DNA from 3 places in the Tumebacillus amylolyticus genome. Region 2 is predicted to be linked to each of the others. Evidence: predicted binding sites of a transcription regulator. Region 2 holds the regulator's gene; each other region holds the start of a gene.
What was found. The regulator LexA, encoded in region 2, represses DNA repair genes until DNA is damaged. The targets are predictions, from matches to a motif close to CGAACATATGTTCG.

Region 1 (7,056 bases), on a different contig from region 2:
TTCGCAGAGGTTGTACGAAGATTAGTGCAAGGATGGCATCTTGATGTGGAGATCATAATAACCTCTGCTTTGGCTTTGGTACTTGGGATCACTTTTCTTGTCGTTGTGATCGTTTTTGTTGCTGTTCGAGCGCGAGTCGTCCTTCTTGTAGCCGGATTGCTTGTCGTTTTTGTCGTTGTTTTTGCTCGACGAGTTGGACTGTTGTTGAGCTTTGGACTTGTCGTTCTTGCCGTTGTCCTTGCCCGTAGAATGGCCATCGTCGTCCTTCTTGGACGACCCCTTGCCATTGTTGCCGTTGTTCGATTTCGAATTTTGTTCCCGGTCGTTCGATTTCGATTGGCTTGGGGGTTCGACTTTTTTCGAATCGTCTTGCTTGTTGCTGGTGTTGTCGTCCTTCTTCGCTTGGCCCGGCGGAATCTTTTGACCCTCATCGGACTGCTTGGTTTCACCGGACGGGAGGATGCCCTTGGCTTTGCCTTGGTTCAAGAGCTTGGGTTTGCCCTCCTCCTTGAGGGTCTTCAGCAGCGAGTCGAGCTCTTGCCCGCCTTGCATCTGGTGAACGACTTCCGCCATCTGCGGCTGTTGGTCGACCACTTTGTGGATCGGCTGTTTCTTGAGGTCATCGAGGCTGACATCAATTCCGTTGGACGTCGCGTTCAAGTACAGTGCATACTTGCCCGGCGACACTCCTTCTTGCTTGGCAGCTTCGCGTACTTCCTTGGAAACGAGGAGTCCTTCAACCTCCACGCCCGGGTTCTGCTGGACCGCCAGGGTTTTGACTTTGGAAACCAAGTCGTCTTCCAATTTGACGAGGTCGACGTTCTCTTGCTTCAACTTCTCCTCGTCAACCGCAGCCGAAGCGGTGATGATCACTTCGGTCTTGTCTTGGAAAAAGCCCTTGCTCTGCGCCGCTTGCGCCAACGATTCTACTGCTTGGTTCACCGACAAGCCCTTGAGTTTCAAGTCGCGTACAACATCTTCAGCTTCTTCGTTGAGCGCTACAGCTGCAAGCACTTCCTGATTCTTGTCAATCGACAGTTCTACACTCGGGTTGATATCCACCGTGACGTACGCGTACGCCGGCGTCTCTCCGAGGAACGATTGGCTTCCCCATAAGCCAACCGCCAACAGAACGGATGCTGCGACCAAGGAAGTCTTGCGCCAAGGTTTGGCGTACCAAGACTTCTTGGTTTTGTTCGTGGAGGGAACCGATCGGAGTTCTCCCGGAAGTTCAACTTCCAGTCCGACGGCCATCCCGTCGAGGAAAGGTATTTTACGAAATTGACAGTCTTTGGTCATGACGATCGCCTGTTCGTTGGCGATCTGCATGACGATCCCTTTGTTTTGCATCGACAACCCCCCTCTCCTCTCGTGCCATGTTGCTACATGATGTAATCTTGCAGCATGTCGAAGTCTCCGATCAGGATCAACGAAACCGCAATGATGTATTTGCGCTGTCGTTCGATCGTCTTGCGGGAAACTGCCACATGATTCATCAGTGCCTTCAGGGGTAGTGACTTTTTCGTGATGAGATAATCCCGAAGTTCGGGCTGTGCGACCAAAGCCTTTGCCACTTCAATTGCGTTTTCGCGCGCATCTTGGTGCTTGGGCGAGATGTCGACCAATTCGTCCATGGAGATCTCAAAGTCCATCAGCATCGTGGTGAACCGCATGATCTCCTCACGTCGCGCATCTGTTTCCAGTTGCTTTTGATGTTGTTCGACCGACTTCTGCACTTCGACGTAGTTGATGATGTTGTCTTCCTCATCTTCGACTTCAAAGTCCGAGAACGGCAGATCGCGTCCCTTCGCCTGTTTCGAACGGAAATAGTCGATCAGGCGACGCTTGATCACCGTGTCGGCAAACGCCAAGAAACTCGTGCCGCGGTCCAAATCATAGCGTTCAATCGCTTCGTTAAAGGCGGTGAGTGCAACACTGAACTCGTCGTCCTGCCCCCGGCGAATGTACCGTCCCGTAGCTTGGGAGGCGCTTTTGGCCACAAACGGAATGTAGTCTCTCAGGATCTGGTTGCGTGCTTCCTCATCTCCGCTTCGTGTGCGGGTCAGCAACTGATGGAGGTCAGTCGTTTCGTCCGCTTTTTTGCGTCGGAACGGTAAGATACCCACCCATTCCACCTCGCTTGCTATAGGATTTCGCATACGTTGTTTCCTTTGTGGGGCATTCAACGGGGTTCGCCAAAAATTTTTGTCGATTACGTGGTTTTCGGCGTCCGTCCGAAGTGTTTGTACCCATGTGGGGTGACGATGCGACCACGCGGGGTCCGCTGTAAAAATCCGATTTGCAAGAGATACGGCTCATACACGTCTTCGATCGTGTCGGACTCTTCGCCAATCGTCGCCGCGATCGTATCGAGTCCGACCGGACCCCCTCCGAACTTGTCGATGATGGTGAGCAACAGCTTGTGGTCAACCGAATCGAGACCGAGCGAGTCGATCTGAATCAACTTGAGCGCGTGGTCCGCCAATTCCTGTGAGATCACGCCGTCGCCCTGCACCATCGCAAAGTCTCGCACGCGTTTGAGCAGACGAATGGCAATCCGCGGGGTTCCCCGAGATCGCTTCGCCATCTCCAACGCGCCGTCCGGCAAGATCGGCACTTGAAAAATCTCCGCCGATCGCACGATGATTTTTTGCAAATCTGCAACGTCATAGTATTCCAAATGGCTGACCACTCCAAAACGATCACGCAACGGCAACGAGAGCATCCCCGCTCTCGTCGTCGCCCCGATCAACGTGAAGGGCGGCAGGTCCAGCCGAACCGAGCGTGCGCCCGGTCCTTTGCCGATGATAATATCCAAGGCGAAGTCTTCCATCGCCGGGTACAACACTTCTTCGACACTTCGGTTAATCCGGTGTATTTCGTCAATGAACAGCACATCCCCCTCAGAGAGGTTCGTGAGCAGAGCAGCCAAGTCGCCGGGGCGTTCAATCGCCGGCCCCGAGGTGGTGCGTATGCTGACACCCATTTCGTTGGCGATGACGTTCGACAGCGTGGTCTTGCCAAGGCCCGGCGGGCCGTAGAACAAGACATGGTCGAGCGCTTCCCGACGCATCTTGGCAGCTTCGATATACACTTTCAGATTGTCGCGCACCTGGCGTTGCCCGATCATCTCGTGCAAAAACCGTGGGCGCAACGTCTCTTGGTCTCCATCTTCGTTCTGGTAATCGGATGACAGAACTCGCTCTTCCAAGGCTGAACTCTCCTCTACATACGCATCAGCTGTTTGAGTGCGAGCTTGATCTGGTCTTCCAGCTTCATGCCCGGCTCTACTTCGCCCGCGATGTCGCGGACAGCCCCGTGCGCTTCCTTCTCATTATACCCGAGGGCCAAAAGTGCCTCAAATAGCTCTGTTCCTAGACCTTTAGACTTAGACGGCGCTTTTTGTGTCTGAGACAAAGGTGTGGTCGGGAAAACGGACGCCAGGTCGTCCAGCTTGTCTTTGAGGTCGAGAATCAGGCGCTGGGCGGTTTTTTTTCCGACTCCCGGCAACTTTGTCAAAAAATCCACGTCCTCGTTGCGCACGGCAAACACCACTTGACCGGGAGACCCGGCGCCGATGATCGCCATCGCGACTTTGGGCCCAATTCCGGAGACGTTGTTCAAACGACCGAACAGTTCGCACTCCTCCCGTGTGTTGAACCCGAACAGCAGGTGGGCGTCCTCGCGAATGTGATGATGCGTGTAGAGACGAAGTTTGTCTCCGAGGTTGCTTTGGTACGCGGTGGTTCCCGTGGTGAACACGCGGTACCCGACGCCGTTTACGTTGAGCACGACGTGGTCGAGCTCTTGAATTTCGACAGGGCCTTCGACGAATGCGATCACTTGAGCTTCATCCTTTCCACCCGATTCAGGAAGGGGGCGTTGTGCGCGTGTGTAATCGCAACGGCGAGCGCATCGGCGGCGTCGTCCGGCTTCGGGATGTTTGCGAGGCCGAGGAACATCCGCACCATTTCCTGCATTTGTTTTTTGTCAGCTTTGCCGTAGCCGGCGACCGATTGCTTGACTTGCATCGGGGTATATTCGGCGAGCGGAAGCCCTGCTTCGCGAGCTGCGAGCAAGACGACGCCGCGCGCTTGGGCGACGTCGATGGCGGTGGTGACAGATTTGGAGAAGAAAATCTGCTCCACGGCGACCGCTTCCGGTTGCAGGCGGGCGATCACTTCTCGGACGGCACCGTAGATGTCTACGAGGCGATCGGGGAGCGGGGTATGTGGTTTGGTTTCGATACAGCCATATTCGACCGACTTGATCCGGTTGCCAATCGAGTCCACGACACCGTAACCCGTGCGCCCGTAGCCGGGGTCAATTCCTAAGATTCGCATGTACTACCTCCTCAAAAAAAAGACAGCCTGAGGATAAATGTATTCCATAGCCGAACATACATTTCCTTTTTTATCATAGATACGAAAAAAAAACGATGGTAAATAAATCAAAAAGCGCCAATTCCGCGCAGGGAATGGCGCTTTTTGATCAGTTTTTCAACAGGCAGGCGTCGAGTCGGGCGAGCAGGTCCTCGCGGTCGAGTTGTTGGCCGATCAAGACCAGTTTGGACTCGCGCGGACCCTCCGGCCACGGGGTGTGCAGGGTTGCCGTGGAGCGGTCGCCGACCAAGTGGAACAGCAGTTGTGCGTCGTAGCCTTCGATCCAGATCAAGCCTTTGCCACGGAAGATATTCTTGGGCAGAGACTCCAGAAATTCCCCGAGGCGTTCGTAGTCAAACGCATACTTCGTCGTGAACGACACAGAGGAAATTTCCTCACGACTCAGATGAGACCCCGTCTTCGCCGTCGCCGACAACTTCGCAAACGAAACAAAGTCGCCGCCCAAGGCATCGTCAGACGCACTGCCAAGGTCAGCCGCACCAGCAAAGTCTGCCGCGTTCTCTGATTCAACGCCCCCGCGATGCACGTCTACGTCGATGATCAGGCGGAGGTCCACCTCGCCGTTTACCGTCTCGAGGAGTCGGGCGGCGGGGTTGAGGTCGCCGATCTCTTCCTTAATTTCATGTCGCATCGCGTCGCTCACCAAATCGACTTTGTTCAACAGCAAGATATCTCCCGCAAGAATTTGGTCGATTGTGGTCCCCGAACGGATGAGGTTCTCATGGAAGTTCGCCGCATCCAGCACCGTCAAGATCGCATCCAACCGCACCTCTTCACACAGCTCTTCATGCAAAAACGTCTGCGCCACCGGCCGAGGGTCGGCCAGCCCCGTCGTCTCCACCACTAGATACTCAATCCCGCTTTGCTTCTTCAAAATCCGCGAGATCGCATCCAACAAATCTTCCCGCACCGTGCAACAAACACAGCCGTTCGCCAATTCCACCACCTGCTCGTCCGTTCCGACCACCAGATGATGGTCGATCGACAACTCCCCAAACTCGTTGACGATCACCCCAAATTTGATTCCGTGCTGCTCCGAAAGAATCCGGTTGAGCAACGTCGTCTTGCCACTTCCCAAAGCTCCGGTCAACAATGTCACCGGCATGCGCGTATCCATCACGTCCATCTCGCTTCACTCCGTTCCCATTCAACTTCCCTCAGTATACCGAAACCACACATATTGGACAATCAAACCCCAATAAAGTAGAAGTAAACATTTCGAAAAGCGAGGTGGTTCGACTGAAAAAAACAGCCCGCCTCTACTTCATCGCCGGTGCGGCGGCGTACTGTGCCGGGGTGATCCTCTACGCGGTCAACGGGCATAAACTCTACCCCTTCCTCGGCGGTTGGATCGCCGGATTGCTCCTCATGGAAGGCTTCTCCCGCCGCAAACTCGAAAGCGCTTAAAAATATTTCAGATTTCCCGCAATTTTCCCTGAAACCAAATGGGTTCGTCCATCGTCTATAGAGATGATGAACAAATTTGTAAGGAAAAGGGAAGGTGAGCGGTGTGCTGTCGAGTATCGTGGCCCTCATACTGTTGTTGGCAGTCGTAAGTACAGGTTTGATCATGATCGCGCGGGGAGATCAACAGGAGGAGCCGAAGTCCTCACAGACGCTTGGCTCCTGAACGACCCCCTTTCAAATGAAAAAGGCACACCGCCCGCGCGCGATGTGCCTTTTTTTATAGAAAGCAGACTTGAGACCGTCGTTTCTCTTCTTGGATCTGTGCCCAAGCGAGCCGAACCCGCAGCGAGTCGCGTTTGCCCGTCTTGCCAAAGTCGTACCATTCGCGGATGACAAGCGAGGGATAGAGCATCAGCGCTTGCAGAACACGGCGGTTGTCAACGTCCAGCGGCAAGACCCGCTCATACGCCTCGATCATTTCGGAGAACAAGCCCGGCTCCCACCCGTTCAGATACAGAGAATGGTTCATCAGTTGGTAGAGATCGTGCGCCCGCACGTCGTACCCCGCCAGATCGAAATCAATCAGCGCCGCGCCCTCCCCGTGCCACATAAAATTATGCGGGGCCGGGTCGCGGTGACAAAGCGAACCGTGGCGCAAGTCGCGGTCGAGTGCCCGTTCCAACGCCATGCCTTGGAGCTGAACGACCGATTCACGAGCCTGTTCTTGAAACGGACGCCACATGTCGCGCAAATCCGGGTCTTTGAACGTGGCAACCTGTGCCCGTTCGAGACGATGGCGGTACTTTTCCGACAAGGGCGGGACGCGCAGATAGAACGCTTTTTTGCTGCCCTTGCCCGCCGGAACGGCATGCAACTGAGCCAACGCACGGGCGGCTGCCTTGCGTTCATCCGCTGATTTGAGCGACAGATGCCGGCCTTGAAGCCACGGTTGGATCGTGTAGAGCCCACCGCGATCGGCCATATAGGGAACTCCTTGGTTTGTGCGCAAGTAGGGTGCCACTTCGACGCCTGCCAACAACACGCGATCCAAGGCGTCCGACAGCGCTTCCAAACGTCTGCGCATCCCGTCCCCGTCATAGCGTTTCAGGATCATCGCGCCGCCGGATGTCTGCATGCCCGTGACGGTGCGCAGTTTCACACGGCGGTGGATGCGGAGTCCGAAGCCCTGTTCCAACTTCGCGATCAACTCTCCCCCATCGGAACTCCCTCCCTTCTCTATGAAAAA
Region 2 (7,056 bases):
AATGGACATGGGATGAATTCGTCGACGACATGAAGAAACTTACCTATGACAAAGACGGCGACGGCAAAGTGGATGTCTACGGTCTCTCCACCTACGTCAAAAACGGATACTACGAATCTTGGCCGTTCCTCTACATGGACGGCGGCCGCCCGGTGTCCGACGACTTGAAGACGTTCACTTTCGATTCCAAAGAAGCAACCGGCGCGATGAAAAAGCTCGCCGATCTGAAAACCATCCCGGTCGCACCGAAGGAAATGGGTTCCGGCGACGTCGGCGGAACTTGGAAAGCGTTCTCTGCACAGAAAAACGTCGCAGTTGAACCGTGGGCGACTTGGGCGATCCAAGCGGCTCAAAAAGCCAACATGAAAAACTTCATGGTGGCCGCGTACCCGACGGGCTCCGGCAAGCCGGTTACGATCGGCGGCGTCGGCGGTTGGATGATGTTCCACCAAGACGATGCAGGCAAGAAAAAAGTCATCGCCGACCTCATGAAGCAACTGACCTCGACCGAACAGCAAGTCGTTACGGCGAAAAACTACAGTGTCTTCCCGTCCCGCAAGTCGGCGGCCGACCAAAACCCGTTTGCCGACAACCCGCAAATGCAACAAGCGCAAAAACTCACCGAAACTGCGGTGATGATGCCGAAACAAGCTGATTGGAAGAAGATCGACGAAGCGATCCAGTCCCAGCTTCAACTGGTTCTCAACGGGGAGAAATCTCCGGAGGATGCCATGAAGGAAGCGAAAAAGACAGCCGACGAACTGCTCTCGAAATAGGGAGGTACAACTGTGAGTTCCCCGCAAGCAACTGAAGAGTTAACAAAGACCCAACTCGATGCAAAAGCGACCCCTCCGGCCATCCGCCGGAAGTCGCTTTTGCGCGAGATGTGGAAACAACGAGCCGCTTATCTGTTCCTGTTACCGAAAGGAATTTTGTTCACAGCCTTTGTCCTCATCCCGGTAATCTGGGCGTTCGTGCTTGCGTTCCAAGAGTACGGCGTGTTCGGCAGCGAGTGGGTCGGGTTCAAAAACTTCAAGTCTGTCGCAGACAGCGAGGCATTCCGAACCGCACTGTGGAACACCTTGAAGTACACGGTGGTCACCGTACCGCTGCAAGTGTTGATCGCCTTGGTGTTGGCGACCTTGATCTCCCCGCTCGGGCGTCGGGCGCAGAGCTTTTTCCGCGGGGCGTTCTACCTGCCGACGGTCACCTCGATGGTTATTATCGCGATGGTCTGGCGGTGGGTGTACAACTACCGCTATGGATTGTTCAACTATGTGCTCGGCTTCCTCGGAGTTCCTGCCCAAGACTGGCTCAACCAGTCCAACACGGCACTCTGGGCGCTGATCATCATGAGCGTGCTGATCCCGCCGGGCGTGGGCGTCATCATGTACTTGGCGGCGATGGACTCCATTCCGGACTCCTTGTATGAAGCGGCCAAGATCGACGGTGCAAGCGAAGTACAACGCTGGTGGCGAATTACGGTGCCGCTGCTCAAACCGACGACGCTGTATCTGACCATGTTGTCCCTGATTGGTTCCTTCCAAGTGTTCACGCAGATTCTGCTCATGACGGGCGGAGGCCCGGGACATGCCACAGAGACGTTGGTGTCGTTGATTTACAAGACGGCGTTCCGCGATCTGGAGTTTGGACTGGCTTCTGCACAAGCGATTGTGCTGTTCGTGATCACGTTGATCTTCGGCATCGCCCAATACTGGCTGATGTACCGCAAAGCGGAAGACTAGGAGGGGGAGCGACATGCAGATCAAACATTCACCTATGAAATGGCTGACGTACTTCGTGCTCTTCGTCTGGGCGATCATCTCCTTGCTTCCGCTGTATTGGGTGTTCTCCACGGCGTTGCAATTGCCGAACTACGTGGAAGCCGATCCACCGAAGCTCATCCCGATGGGGATCGTGGAGTTTTTCACGCATCCGGAGAACCGCAGTCTGATCCTCCATGACACGTTTGCCGGGTTCCAGCAATTGTTCCAAAGCACCAACATCTGGCGGTGGTTCTTCAACTCCGCGTACATCGCCGTCGTGGTGACGGTGGGGATTCTCGTGCTCGACACGATGGCTGGTTATGCACTGGCGAAAAAGGAATTCCCCGGTCGCAAGCTGTTTTTCTGGTTGATCGTCGGGACGATGATGATTCCCGGTCAGATCACGCTGGTTCCGCTGTTTATCATGGTTCAGAACTTGGGTCTGATGAACACGCACTGGGCGCTGATCTTGCCCGACCTCAGCATGGTGTTTGGCGTGTTCCTCATGCGCCAATACATGCTCTCGATTCCGTCTGATCTGCTCGAAGCCGCCAAGATCGACGGCGCCTCGGAGTGGAAAACGTTCTGGACGATCGTCGTGCCGCTTGCCAAACCGGCGCTGGCGACGCTTGGCATCTTCACCTTCATGAATGTCTGGAACTCGTTCCTCTGGCCGATCATCGTGCTCAACGATGCGGACCTCTACACGCTGCCGGTCGGATTGAAGACGTTGCAAGACCAGAACCTGGCGATCTTCAAGCTGCTGATGAGCGGCGCGGCAGTGGCGGCCGTTCCGATGATCGTCGTGTTCGTCGCGTTCCAACGTCACTTCATCAAGGGCTTGACACTGGGCGGCGTGAAGGAATGAGATCGCGCGTTCTCGATGTGGTGGAGCAAGGCTTGGCAGACAGTCTCTTCGCAGGAGCCGTCGTACATGTCAGCCGCGTAACCTCAGAAGGTTGCGAGGTTCTCGTGGAGGCGGCTCGCGGATATGCCGAGGTCACTCCACGGCGGAGGCCGATGACGGTCGATGCCGTTTTTGACATCGCGTCGTTGACCAAGGTCATCGCGACGCTTCCTGCCGTGTTGCGCTCCGTGCAAGAGGGGCGGTTGGAAGTAGACCGCCCGGTGTTGCCGGGGCACGGAATATCTGTACATCATCTGCTCACCCACACCTCGGGGCTTCCAGCATGGAAGCCCTTCTATTTATGGAGGCAGGGGAAAGCGGACTATCGCACGCGGATCGAGGCCGAGACTTTGGTGTACGAACCAGGGACTCGGGCCCTCTACTCCGATCTCGGCATGATCTTGCTCGGCTTCGTGTTGGAGGACATCTGGCAGAAACCGCTCGAGGATATCGCTCGCGAACAAGCGTTTGGAGTTCTGGGAATGGTAGACACAGGCTATCATCCAGCGGGAAAAAATGTCGTTGCCACTGAAGTGGGGAACGCCATCGAACGGACGATGTGCCGAGACTATGCGACAGACGCGGAGATCGAACGGTTCCCATGGCGGGCACAGACGATTTGCGGAGCGGTGAACGATGGCAATTGCCACTATGGACTGAGCGGAGTCAGCGGTCACGCCGGGTTGTTCTCAACGGTGGCGGACGTGGCCCGTTACGCGCAAATGTGGGCGGCAGGCGGGCGAGGGTTCCTCACGCCGGAGCTTGTGCAGTTGGCAACGACAAATCACACGGCAGGTTTGGGGCTGTCGAGAGGACTTGGCTGGGAGATGGGTGTCTGGGCAGGTGAGACATTTTTGCCGCATGTTTTCGGTCATACAGGGTTTACGGGTACGGCTGTCTGGGTAGATCCGGTGTCGGGTCTGGTGGTTGTCTCGTTGACCAATCGCTTGCATCCAACTCCGTCCGATCTCGCGGTTTGGCGGCGGAACCTGCATGCAGCCGTTTTTTCTGAGGAGGACTATTAATGAAGAAACACATCTTGCAAGGCCGAGCGCTGATCGAAGGGAAGTTCCACGACGATCAAGTGCTGGTCTGCGAAGACGGACGATTCACGTATGTCGGGCCGCTGCGTGACGGAGACGTGCCGGATGCCGTGTATGAGACGGGGATTCTCGTGCCGGGGTATCTGGACTTGCATGTGCATGGGGTGCATGGGTCGGACGTGATGGATGGAAGTTTGGAGGCTTTGGAGACGATCTCGCGAGGCTTGGCGACGTATGGCGTCACCGGGTTTCTCGCGACGACTTTGACCGGGGACTTGGAGCATCTCCTCAGCGTGCTCCGCACGTGTGCAGAATTTGCTCGTCGTGAACCGGTTGGGGCATCCTTGCTCGGGGTTCACTTGGAAGGGCCGTGGATCAACCTGCGTTACAAAGGCGCGCAAAACGAATCGCATGTCATTCGCCCGTTGTTGCGCGATGCACAGCGGCTGGTGGAAGCGGGGCAGGGGTTGCTGAAACTGGTGACTCTTGCGCCTGAACATCCGGAGGCGGCTGAGGTGATTGCGTACCTGAGCGAACAAGGCGTGCGGGTCTCCGTAGGACACTCCGATGCGACGTTCGATGAAGTAACAAGTGCGATGGCACACGGACTCCAACATGTGACGCACTGCTGCAATGCGATGCGCGGCTTGCATCATCGCGAGCCCGGCGTGGTCGGGGCCGCTCTGTACCATGATGACTTGACGACAGAGTTGATTGCGGACGGGGTACACGTGCATCCGGCGGTGATGAACATTCTCTACAAAGTCAAAGGACAAGAACGTCTCGTGCTGGTCAGTGACGGCATGCGTGCCGTCGGGATGGCGGACGGTGAATATGACCTTGGCGGACAGAATGTGTACATGGTCGGAGGTGAAGCCCGCTTGGTGGACGGAACATTGGCGGGCAGCACGTTGACACTCGATCGTGCGGTGCGCAACATGGTTGAACTCGGGCACGCTCCGCTGGAGAAAGCTGTGGCGATGGCTTCCACCACGCCTGCGGCGGTCCTTGGTTTGCAAGGGCGCAAAGGGGCACTCGCAGTTGGATACGACGCGGACTTTGTGTGGCTGGATGAGGCACGGCAAGCTCGAGCGACGTACATCGCAGGAGAACTTCGGGCGTAAAGAATAGCATCAGAAAAGGGGATTGTACGAGGTGTAGAGGAGAGGAACGCACCTCGGGAAAAGAACGGCCCTGTCGGCAAAGGCGACAGGGTCGTTTTTTCACGTATAGAGGGTAGTCGGGCGTAGGATGTGCTTAGTCGATGTGGCGGAAGATGCCGACGACTTTGCCCAAGATGGTGACGTTGTTGTAGCGCATCGGTTGAAGCGAGGGGTTCTCCGGTTGGAGGCGGATGTGATCGGCTTCCTTATAGAAGCGTTTGACGGTCGCTTCATCGTCTTCGGTCATTGCGACGACGATTTCACCGTTGTTTGCCGTCGCCTGTTGACGGACGATCACGAGGTCGCCGTCGAAGATCCCGGCGTCGATCATCGAATCTCCCGAGACATTCAGCAGGAACACGGACGAATCGCCGACGAACGAAGTCGGCAGCGGGAAGTAGTCCTCAACGTTCTCAATCGCAGTGATCGGCTGACCCGCTGTGACTTTCCCGATGATCGGAGCCATGACGGTCGAGTATTCGAAACGGCCGCTCTCTGTGTCTGCTTCCAGATCGAGCACTTCAATCGCGCGCGGTTTGGTGGGGTCGCGGCGGATCAGGCCTTTCTGCTCCAGACGAGCCAGATGTCCGTGTACAGTAGAACTCGAAGCCAAGCCGACCGCTTCGCCGATCTCCCGGACAGACGGCGGATATCCCTTGGCCCGCACTTCGTTCTTGATGAAATCCATGATTTCCTGTTGACGCTTAGACAGCTTCAGCATTGGCAGAACAACTCCTCATATCCAGTCGTGATGTATATCAATGGGAAAATATGTTCGATGTTAGTTTATAGCAGAAATTATACCACACACTGGTACTAGATACAAACATGAGTTCTTGTTTTTTCTTGACAAGAACAGATAGACGTCATTATGATAGAAACAGAACATATGTTCTTGTTCTTGGACGGCTTTCACATCGACCATCGCCTGCATAGGATAGTGTCGACAGAACACCAAGAACGGGGGTACGGATGATGGAGGGAACACGGGTCACCTTTGTCGTCGTCAAGGCAGGAGAGACATTGGATGATCTTGCAGCGCGCTATGGATGTACGGCGGAGGAGTTGCGCCGGCTCAACCCCGGAATGCAAGGGTTCGCGCAGGGCGACGTCGTGAAAGTCATGACGAGAGCGTGGGACCCTCGAGAACCGAAAGCCGGTCAGCAGTTTGTGCTGGGCTTTCATGCAGGGCCGATGGGCGTGAGTTTACCGGGCAGCCAGAACTCGTTTCATCAGCATGCCGGGCTCTTGTCGGCGATTGCGCCGTATTGGTTTGATCTGAACCTCGGCGCTGCCGGACAAATCAAGTCTCGCGTGACACCGGCGACGATCCGAACGTTGATCGGAGATGCACACGGGCGGGGTGTGAAGGTCTTGGCGTCCCTTCACAACACCGAAAAGCGGCCCGGAGCGTCGCGCACGCAGGTCTTGCACAGTGCCATCACGGCCAACCGGGCGATTTTGATCCGAAACATCCTGCACACGGTCGAAGAGTATGGTTTTGATGGTGTGAACCTCGACTTTGAACGTTTGAAACCGGGGGATACGGCGAATTACACGTCCTTCGTTCGCGAGTTGGCGGCACGTCTGCATGAGCAGGGGAAACTTCTCGTCGTCTGTGTGTTGGGCGATGCGCATCACCAGCCGTTTTCGATGGACTTCGACTATCCGGGTTTGGCGACGAGCGTCGACTATCTCGGGATTATGACCTACGACGAGCACAAAGCCAACCAAGGCACACCCGGCCCGGTCGCATCGATTCCCTGGGTGGAGCGTACGGTGCGGTTGGCGATCGACACGGGTGTCCCGTCTCGCAAGATCTTGTTAGGCATCGCGGCGTACGGCTATGACTGGACGGACAATCGTCCGGGCGCGCGGGCCCTGTCTTTTGAAGCGGTGCAACGTCTGCGCCGTCAACACAACGCGACCGCTCAGTTTCATCCCTCGTACCGCGTGCCGCATTTCGACTATACAGACGGGCGTGGGGAACTGCATCATGTCTGGTATGAGGACGCTCGCAGTCTGTCGCTGAAGCTCGACCTCGTGCGCAGGTTTCACCTTGGCGGTATCCTGCACTGGCGACTTGGATTGGAGGACCCGGCGTCATGGGGTCCGATCCGCGCGAAGTTGTCTCCCATTCAAAAGTAAATTCACGTACGTGGAACGGAGATCAAGAG
Region 3 (7,056 bases), on a different contig from region 2:
GGCTTCAACGGTGTCATAGCCTTTGTCTTGCAGTTGGTACGCTTTGAGCTTGTTGATCAGCCCGATGCCGCGACCTTCTTGGCGCATGTAGAGCAGGATGCCTTTGCCCGCTTCGTTGATTTGACGCAGGGCGGCTTCCTTTTGCGGACCGCAATCGCAACGGCAGGAACCGAACACATCGCCGGTCAGACATTCGGAGTGTACGCGAACGAGCACCGCTTCATCCGGAGAGATGTCGCCTTTGACCATCGCGACGTGTTCTTTGTCGTCGATGATGTTCGTATACGCGACCATGCGGAAATCGCCGAATTCGGTCGGCATGCGGACATCGACGACGCGGTTGATCAGCGTCTCCGTGCTTTTGCGATACGCGATCAGGTCTGCAATGGTGATCATTTTCAGATGATGTTTGGCGGCGATGACTTCAAGGTCGGGAACGCGCGCCATCGTGCCGTCCTCGTTCAAAACTTCGCAGATGACGCCCGACGGATAGGAGCCGGACAGAATTGCGAGGTCGACAGCCGCTTCCGTATGCCCGGCGCGGCGCAGTACGCCGCCATCCTTGGCGATCAGCGGGAAGATGTGGCCCGGTTTTTTGAAATCTGTGCCGACTGCCGATTCGTCGATCAAGCGCTGGACGGTTACAGAGCGCTCATACGCCGAGATTCCCGTGGTTGTGCCGTCCTTCGCATCGACCGAAACGGTGAAGGCGGTGCCGTGCGAGTCGGTGTTCTCCTCTACCATCGTGGTGAGTCCGAGTTGGCGGGCACGCTTCTCCGAAATCGGAACGCAGACCAAACCGCGGCCTTCTGTAATCATGAAGTTGATCACTTCGGGCGTCGCATGCTCAGCAAGCGCGATGAAATCCCCTTCGTTCTCGCGGTCTTCATCATCGACTACGATGATGACTTTGCCTTTGCGCAGGTCTTCCAGTGCTTCTGGGATGGAATTGAAGTTCGCCATCTCTCCGTGCCTCCTCTAAGCTTTCGTAATCGGCGCAAACTTGGCGAGAAGTTTTTTCACGCCTTGGCCCGGGAACTGAATGTGCAATTCCAAGTCATCGCCGCCCTTCTCCGTTTCAACGATCGTGCCGGTGCCCCACTTGCGGTGCTCCACCTGCTCGCCGATCTCCCACGTGAGGCTCATGTCCGCCCCGAAGTTCGCCGGAATGCGCGTGCCGAGATTAGTCGTCGGCTTCTCGCGGTTCTGGTTGACCGGTTGACGGCGAATGCCGAATTCCTCGACGAGTTCCGAAGGAATTTCCTTTAAGAAACGCGACGGCGGGTTCATTTTCATCTGGCCGTATTGCATGCGCGAAGTCGCGTACGAGATGAAGAGTTTCTCCTCTGCCCGTGTGATCCCGACGTACATCAAACGGCGTTCCTCTTCGACTTCGGTCGGGTCTTCGATCATCGCCCGCGCACTTGGGAACACACCCTCTTCGAGCCCAACGAGGAAGACCACGGGGAACTCCAACCCTTTGGCCGCATGAAGCGTCATCATCGTGATCGAATCACGAGACGCTTTCTCGTCCGCGTCTTCGAGGTTGGTTTGCGCTTGTTCACTGTCGGCAAGCAAGGCGACTTCACCCAAGAACTCGATCAGACGGTCCTCTTCGGTGACTTCGTGCTTCTGGTCAAACTCTGCCGTAACCGACAGGAATTCGTCCAAGTTCTCCAGACGCGCGTCGGCTTCGAGCGTTTTTTCCAACTCGAGCTCTTGGCGGTAGAGGGTCTTGTCCATGACATCGTTCGCCACATCGGTGAGCGGGGTGTACTTGACTTGCTCTGCGAACATCGAGATCAGCGAGACGAATTCGCGAATCGCAGCGGCGCCCTTGCCTTTGATCCCGATGTGGTCGATTTCCTTGCACGCTTCAAAAGCAGAGATGCCCTGCTGGCGGGCGAAGCTGAGAATTTTATCCACGGACGTGTTGCCGACGCCGCGCTTGGGCACGTTGATGACCCGCTCCCACGAGAGGTCGTCGTTCTGGTTGGCGATCAGACGCAGGTAGGCGAGGATGTCCTTGATCTCCTTGCGCTCGTAGAACTTCAGGCCGCCGAAGATCTGGTACGGGACATGCTCGTCCGATTTGATAATCGCTTCCTCTATGACACGGGACTGGGCGTTCGTGCGGTAGAGCACGGCGATGTCCGAATACTTCCCGCCCTGCTTCACGTGCTCGATGGCTTGTCCGACGACGAAATGCGCTTCCGTATGCTCGTCGTACGCTTTGTACATCTTGATCGCGTCGCCTTCATCCTTGGTGGACCAGAGGTTTTTCTCCTTGCGTTCCATGTTGTTGCGGATGACTTCGTTGGCCGCTTTCAAGACGCGTCCGACAGAGCGGTAGTTCTGTTCCAATTTGATGACGGTGGCGTCGGGGTAGTCTTTTTCAAAGTTTAAGATGTTCGAGATGTCCGCACCGCGCCAGGCGTAGATCGACTGGTCGGAGTCGCCGACGACGCAGATGTTGCGTTGCTTTTTGGCGAGCAGTTGGACCAGTTTGTACTGCGCTCGGTTGGTGTCTTGGTACTCGTCGACGTGTAAGTAGTGCAACCGGTTCTGGTAGTAGGTCAGCACGTCGTCGTGATTCTCGAACAGGTAGACGGTCTTCATAATGAGATCGTCGAAGTCAAACGAGTTGTTTGCTTTCAGTTTGCGTTGGTACGCTTGGTAGACGTCAATCGCCGTCTTGCCAAAAACGTCGCCGTCCCGCACCGTTTTGGCAAACGCGTCGGGGGTCATCAGCTCGTTTTTCGCATTCGAGATCATCGCGAGCAAGCCGCGCGGGTCGAACTTTTTCGGGTCAAGGTTGAGTTCCTTGAGCACTTGCTTGACGGCGGTCAGTTGGTCGCCCGCATCGAGTATGGTAAACGAATTCGAATAGCCCAGTTTCACCGCATCGCGGCGCAGCACGCGCACGCACATGGAGTGGAACGTCGAAATCCACACATCGTGCGCCGTCGGTCCAATCAGTCCCTCGACACGCTCGCGCATCTCGGCGGCGGCTTTGTTCGTGAACGTGATGGCGAGGATGTGCCACGGGGCGATGCGGCGCTCGGAAATCATATACGCGATGCGCCGGGTCAGGACGCTGGTTTTCCCCGTGCCCGCCCCTGCGATGATCAAGAGCGGCCCCACCGAATGCTTGACCGCTTCCTGCTGTTGCGGATTCAATCCTTGCAAGATCGAGTCCGCGTTCTGTATGGAAAACATGTGCAACACCTCATGTTAAGTTCGTAGTCGCTCCTACCAGTATAGCAAACATCCGTTCTCTGACAAAGAATCTGTCTTACAAAAAAAGAGCCCGTTCTTTGAAACCTCCGGGCTCTTCGAGCGTATGCTTATTTATTTCCCTCTTGCGTCTGCCAAGCGAACCAACACCAGATCGGGGGCATAGCGTCCGACTTTGTCGTAAAACTTGCGCAGTTCGTTCAAGTCGCAGGTGTCTTTTTCAAACGGAAGCGTCATGTGAAACTGGATCAGCGTCATCACTTCCCGCGCAAAGTCGGGCGGGTAGCCGAAGCGGGTCAGCACGCGAAACGCCATCTGGGCGCCTATGTTCTCATGCTGGTAGAAGTGGCCGTTCAAGTCGGTGGAGATGAACTCCTTGGGGACTTTCGCTCCCTTCACCACGTAGAACTCCCCGGAATCGCGACCGTCGCGGATGTCCGCCCCGTTCTCGATGAGGACGAAGTCTTTTTTTCGAAAACGTTCATAATCTTGGTTGAAAAAGCCCGTGAATTGCTTGATTCCCGGATACGCTTTGCCGATGTCGTGCAAGAGCATCGTCCAGACGTGCTTGAGCGAGGAGCCCGCGACGACGGCGGTTGCTTTGAGGATGTGCTCGTAGACCGTGAAACGATGGTGCGGGTTGTGCTGATCCACGGGAATGGCGTTCGCAAGTTCGGGCAACCACTTCTGCAACCGACCGTCCGCTTCCAGACTGTGAATCAACTTCACCGGATCGCGAAGCAATTGCTTCTCCTGTTCGTGAAAAAAAGCCTGCGCCTCCGCCAGCACTTCCTCCGTCGTGTGAACTTCGAGGTTGTCGAAGTCCTCGACATCGGTGGGCACTTGGAGGTGACGCTGGTATTTTTGCAAGATGCGGCGGTCCTCCGAAGAGTCGGCCTCTGCCTGCTCGAGCGGGATGTTGAGGTACACCGCCTCTGTCTGATAGCCGTGACGGCGGGCGAGTTCGAGGTAGAGTTTTCTATGTTTCGGCAAACGGTGCGGGGCGTCGATGACCACCGATCCTCCGGTTTTGACCGCGTCCGAGACGTCGCGGGGGACTTTTTCCACTTTATCATCAACGACCGAGATGAGGAGAGCGCCCGTTTTCGCGGCATGTTGTTGGGCTGCTCGGGTCTTGGAAAGCGTTGGAAAACCGACGTACAAGGTCAACACGGGCATTGGGGATGTCCCTCCTTCGTTCTTCAGGCTTAGGATGCACCATTTTTTATGCTATAATAGAGAATATAAGGTTTTTACGTGTCATAAGTATGATCGGATGCTTCTGCCTACATATTAGATACGGGAGTGATGCAACGAATGAATATCGTGATGGCCCTACTCGCACTTGGGTTCCTCATCTTCATCCACGAGCTGGGACACTTCTGGGCTGCACGTGCGGTCGGCGTTCGCGTCGAAGAGTTCGCCATCGGCTTTGGCCCGGCGATCATCAAGCACAAGCGCAAAGGAATCGCCTACCGCCTGAACTGGATTCCGCTCGGCGGCTACGTGAAGATGTTGGGAGAAGACAATCCCGAAGCGGCAGATGCACCTGACAGTTTCAATAACCGCCCGATCGCAGCGCGGATTCTCGTCATCGTTGCGGGCGTAATCATGAACTTGCTGGGCGCGTTCGTGATTCTCTTGTTGATGTACAACCTCTACGGACATCCGACCGCGCAAGTGTCCAACGTGATCGATCAAGTCAGCGCGTCTTCTCCGGCTTCTGAAGCCGGCATCAAGTCGGGCGACGTGATTCAGAGCGTGGACGGCGAGAAATTCTCTTCGTTCGAAAGCTTCTCGGAGAAAGTCAAAGCTCACGAAGGACAACCGATGACCTTGGAGATCAAGCGCGGCGACCAGACGATGCCGATCACCGTCACTCCGCGCAAAGTCAACTCGTCGGTCATGATCGGGGTTCAACCGAAGCAATCGACGCAATGGGTCAAGCAAGGTAGTTTCGGGCAGAGCGTCAACGATGCGTTCACCGACACCGGCAAGATCACAAGCAAAGTCTTCGAAGGCTTCAAGATGCTCGTCACCGGCGGCGTCTCGCTCAAAGAAATCGGCGGTCCGGTCGAGATCGTCCGCATCACGGGCGAAGCTTCGCAAACCGGCGTGCCTGACTTCCTGTATATCGTGGCGTTCCTCTCGTGCAACCTCGCCGTGCTGAACATCATGCCGTTCCCGGCGCTTGACGGCGGCCGACTGGTGTTCTTGATTATCGAATGGCTCCGTCGCGGCAAACGTATTCCGCTGGAGCGTGAAGCGAGCATCAACTTCATCGGGATTCTGTTCCTGCTGACCCTGATGGTGGTTGTAACGTTCAAGGACGTCTTCAAGATCTTCAACCAATAAAAGCGTATCACAAAATCCCTTCCTCGCGAGGGGATTTTTTCTTTTCAGGTTTCTTTGCAATTTTGCTTGACCCGCCAATTCGAACATGTTATATTATCTTCTGTCGGCGACGCTGACAACGTTTTTTACGAAACTTGATACGTCGGAATGTAGCGCAGCTTGGTAGCGCGCACGCTTCGGGAGCGTGAGGTCCAGGGTTCGAATCCCTGCATTCCGACCATTTCTTCTCTTTCAAATTCCAATATCGGAATGTAGCGCAGCTTGGTAGCGCGCACGCTTCGGGAGCGTGAGGTCCAGGGTTCGAATCCCTGCATTCCGACCATTTCTTCTCTATCAATTCCATATCGGAATGTAGCGCAGCTTGGTAGCGCGCACGCTTCGGGAGCGTGAGGTCCAGGGTTCGAATCCCTGCATTCCGACCATATGAGAAAACCACTGATCTTGGATCAGTGGTTTTTTTGCGTTTTCTTTTTTTAGTATCTGTTGCTGACGACGAAGAGGACAGCCAAGCCCAAGACGACGAAGACGGTCAGTGCAGTCGAGTACCGGATGAGAATCTTGGGAAACACACCGGCGGTGAGGTTTTTTTCTTGCTTGAGTTGTTTGGTGGCGCGGTTGCTGAACAAAGTCATCAAGATGATGAAGAGCAACAGCGTGAGTCCGCCGGTTTGCTCCATGAATTTGACGTAGAACGGTTTGGAAGCTTCTGTGAAACCGAGCTTTTGAATCAGGCCGACTCCGGAAATGAGCACGGCGAGAGCGGCACCGTTAAGCAGCCATTTGACCAAACGAGTGGCGAGGAGGAACAGCGGTTTGCCGTTCCATTCCTCCAAGTTCTTGCGCACACTCACCAACATGATCACGAGCAACACCATCGAACCGATCCAAGCGGTCAAGCCTGTCAGATGCAAAAAGTAGAGAAATCCCAACATATTGATCCAGTCCCCTTTTTAGTAGTTAGTTTTGTTTTCGTCCCGGCCACCAGTTCCAGCGTCCGAGCAACAGCATGATCGACGGCATCAACAAACTCCGAACGAGGAACGTGTCGATCAACACCCCGAGTCCGACGACGAATCCGAACAGCACGAGTTCCAACAACGGTTGTGTCATCAGCACGGAGAACGTCGCGACGAGGATCAAGCCTGCCGACGAAATCGTCTTGCCCGTCACGGAGACGGCTCGGCGAATCGCCGTTGGCAAGTCTGCGTGCTGAACTTCCTCTCGAATGCGTGAGAGCAAGAGGATGTTGTAATCCACGCCCAACGCGACCAAGAACACGAACGAGTACAGCGGTATGCGATAGGAGATCGACTCGTACCCGAGAAGGTTGTGAAACACAACCCACGTGATCCCCAAGGACGTCGCATACGTCAAGAGAATCGTCCCCATCATATAAATCGGTGCGATCAGCGAGCGCGATTGGAAGATCAGCAACACGGTGGTCAACAGCGTCACGAGGACGAG

Region 1: a site for LexA is predicted at 4,395-4,408, ahead of ruvC (crossover junction endodeoxyribonuclease RuvC). Genes of this name have one in related genera too.
Region 3: a site for LexA is predicted at 3,265-3,278, ahead of pcrA (DNA helicase PcrA). Genes of this name have one in related genera too.

What each region holds. Positions count from the first base shown of each region.
Region 1 covers NZ_JAEQNB010000003.1:538,941-545,996, forward strand. Annotated here, with positions in the region: gene JJB07_RS12560 (anti-sigma factor domain-containing protein) at 22-1,350, opposite strand; gene sigI (RNA polymerase sigma factor SigI) at 1,383-2,126, opposite strand; gene ruvB (Holliday junction branch migration DNA helicase RuvB) at 2,213-3,211, opposite strand; gene ruvA (Holliday junction branch migration protein RuvA) at 3,226-3,843, opposite strand; gene ruvC (crossover junction endodeoxyribonuclease RuvC) at 3,840-4,343, opposite strand; gene JJB07_RS12585 (CobW family GTP-binding protein) at 4,492-5,529, opposite strand; gene JJB07_RS12590 (hypothetical protein) at 5,634-5,810, shown strand; gene JJB07_RS12595 (phosphotransferase) at 6,088-7,017, opposite strand.
Region 2 covers NZ_JAEQNB010000006.1:186,716-193,771, forward strand. Annotated here, with positions in the region: gene JJB07_RS18610 (sugar ABC transporter substrate-binding protein) at 1-776, shown strand, start outside; gene JJB07_RS18615 (carbohydrate ABC transporter permease) at 789-1,745, shown strand; gene JJB07_RS18620 (carbohydrate ABC transporter permease) at 1,759-2,634, shown strand; gene JJB07_RS18625 (serine hydrolase domain-containing protein) at 2,631-3,698, shown strand; gene nagA (N-acetylglucosamine-6-phosphate deacetylase) at 3,698-4,840, shown strand; gene lexA (transcriptional repressor LexA) at 4,974-5,600, opposite strand; gene JJB07_RS18640 (LysM peptidoglycan-binding domain-containing protein) at 5,852-7,027, shown strand.
Region 3 covers NZ_JAEQNB010000001.1:792,736-799,791, reverse strand. Annotated here, with positions in the region: gene JJB07_RS03705 (bifunctional 3,4-dihydroxy-2-butanone-4-phosphate synthase/GTP cyclohydrolase II) at 1-963, opposite strand, end outside; gene pcrA (DNA helicase PcrA) at 979-3,219, opposite strand; gene JJB07_RS03695 (AAA family ATPase) at 3,352-4,416, opposite strand; gene rseP (RIP metalloprotease RseP) at 4,555-5,592, shown strand; tRNA gene JJB07_RS03685 (tRNA-Pro) at 5,736-5,812, shown strand; tRNA gene JJB07_RS03680 (tRNA-Pro) at 5,838-5,914, shown strand; tRNA gene JJB07_RS03675 (tRNA-Pro) at 5,938-6,014, shown strand; gene JJB07_RS03670 (hypothetical protein) at 6,066-6,524, opposite strand; gene JJB07_RS03665 (MMPL family transporter) at 6,550-7,056, opposite strand, start outside.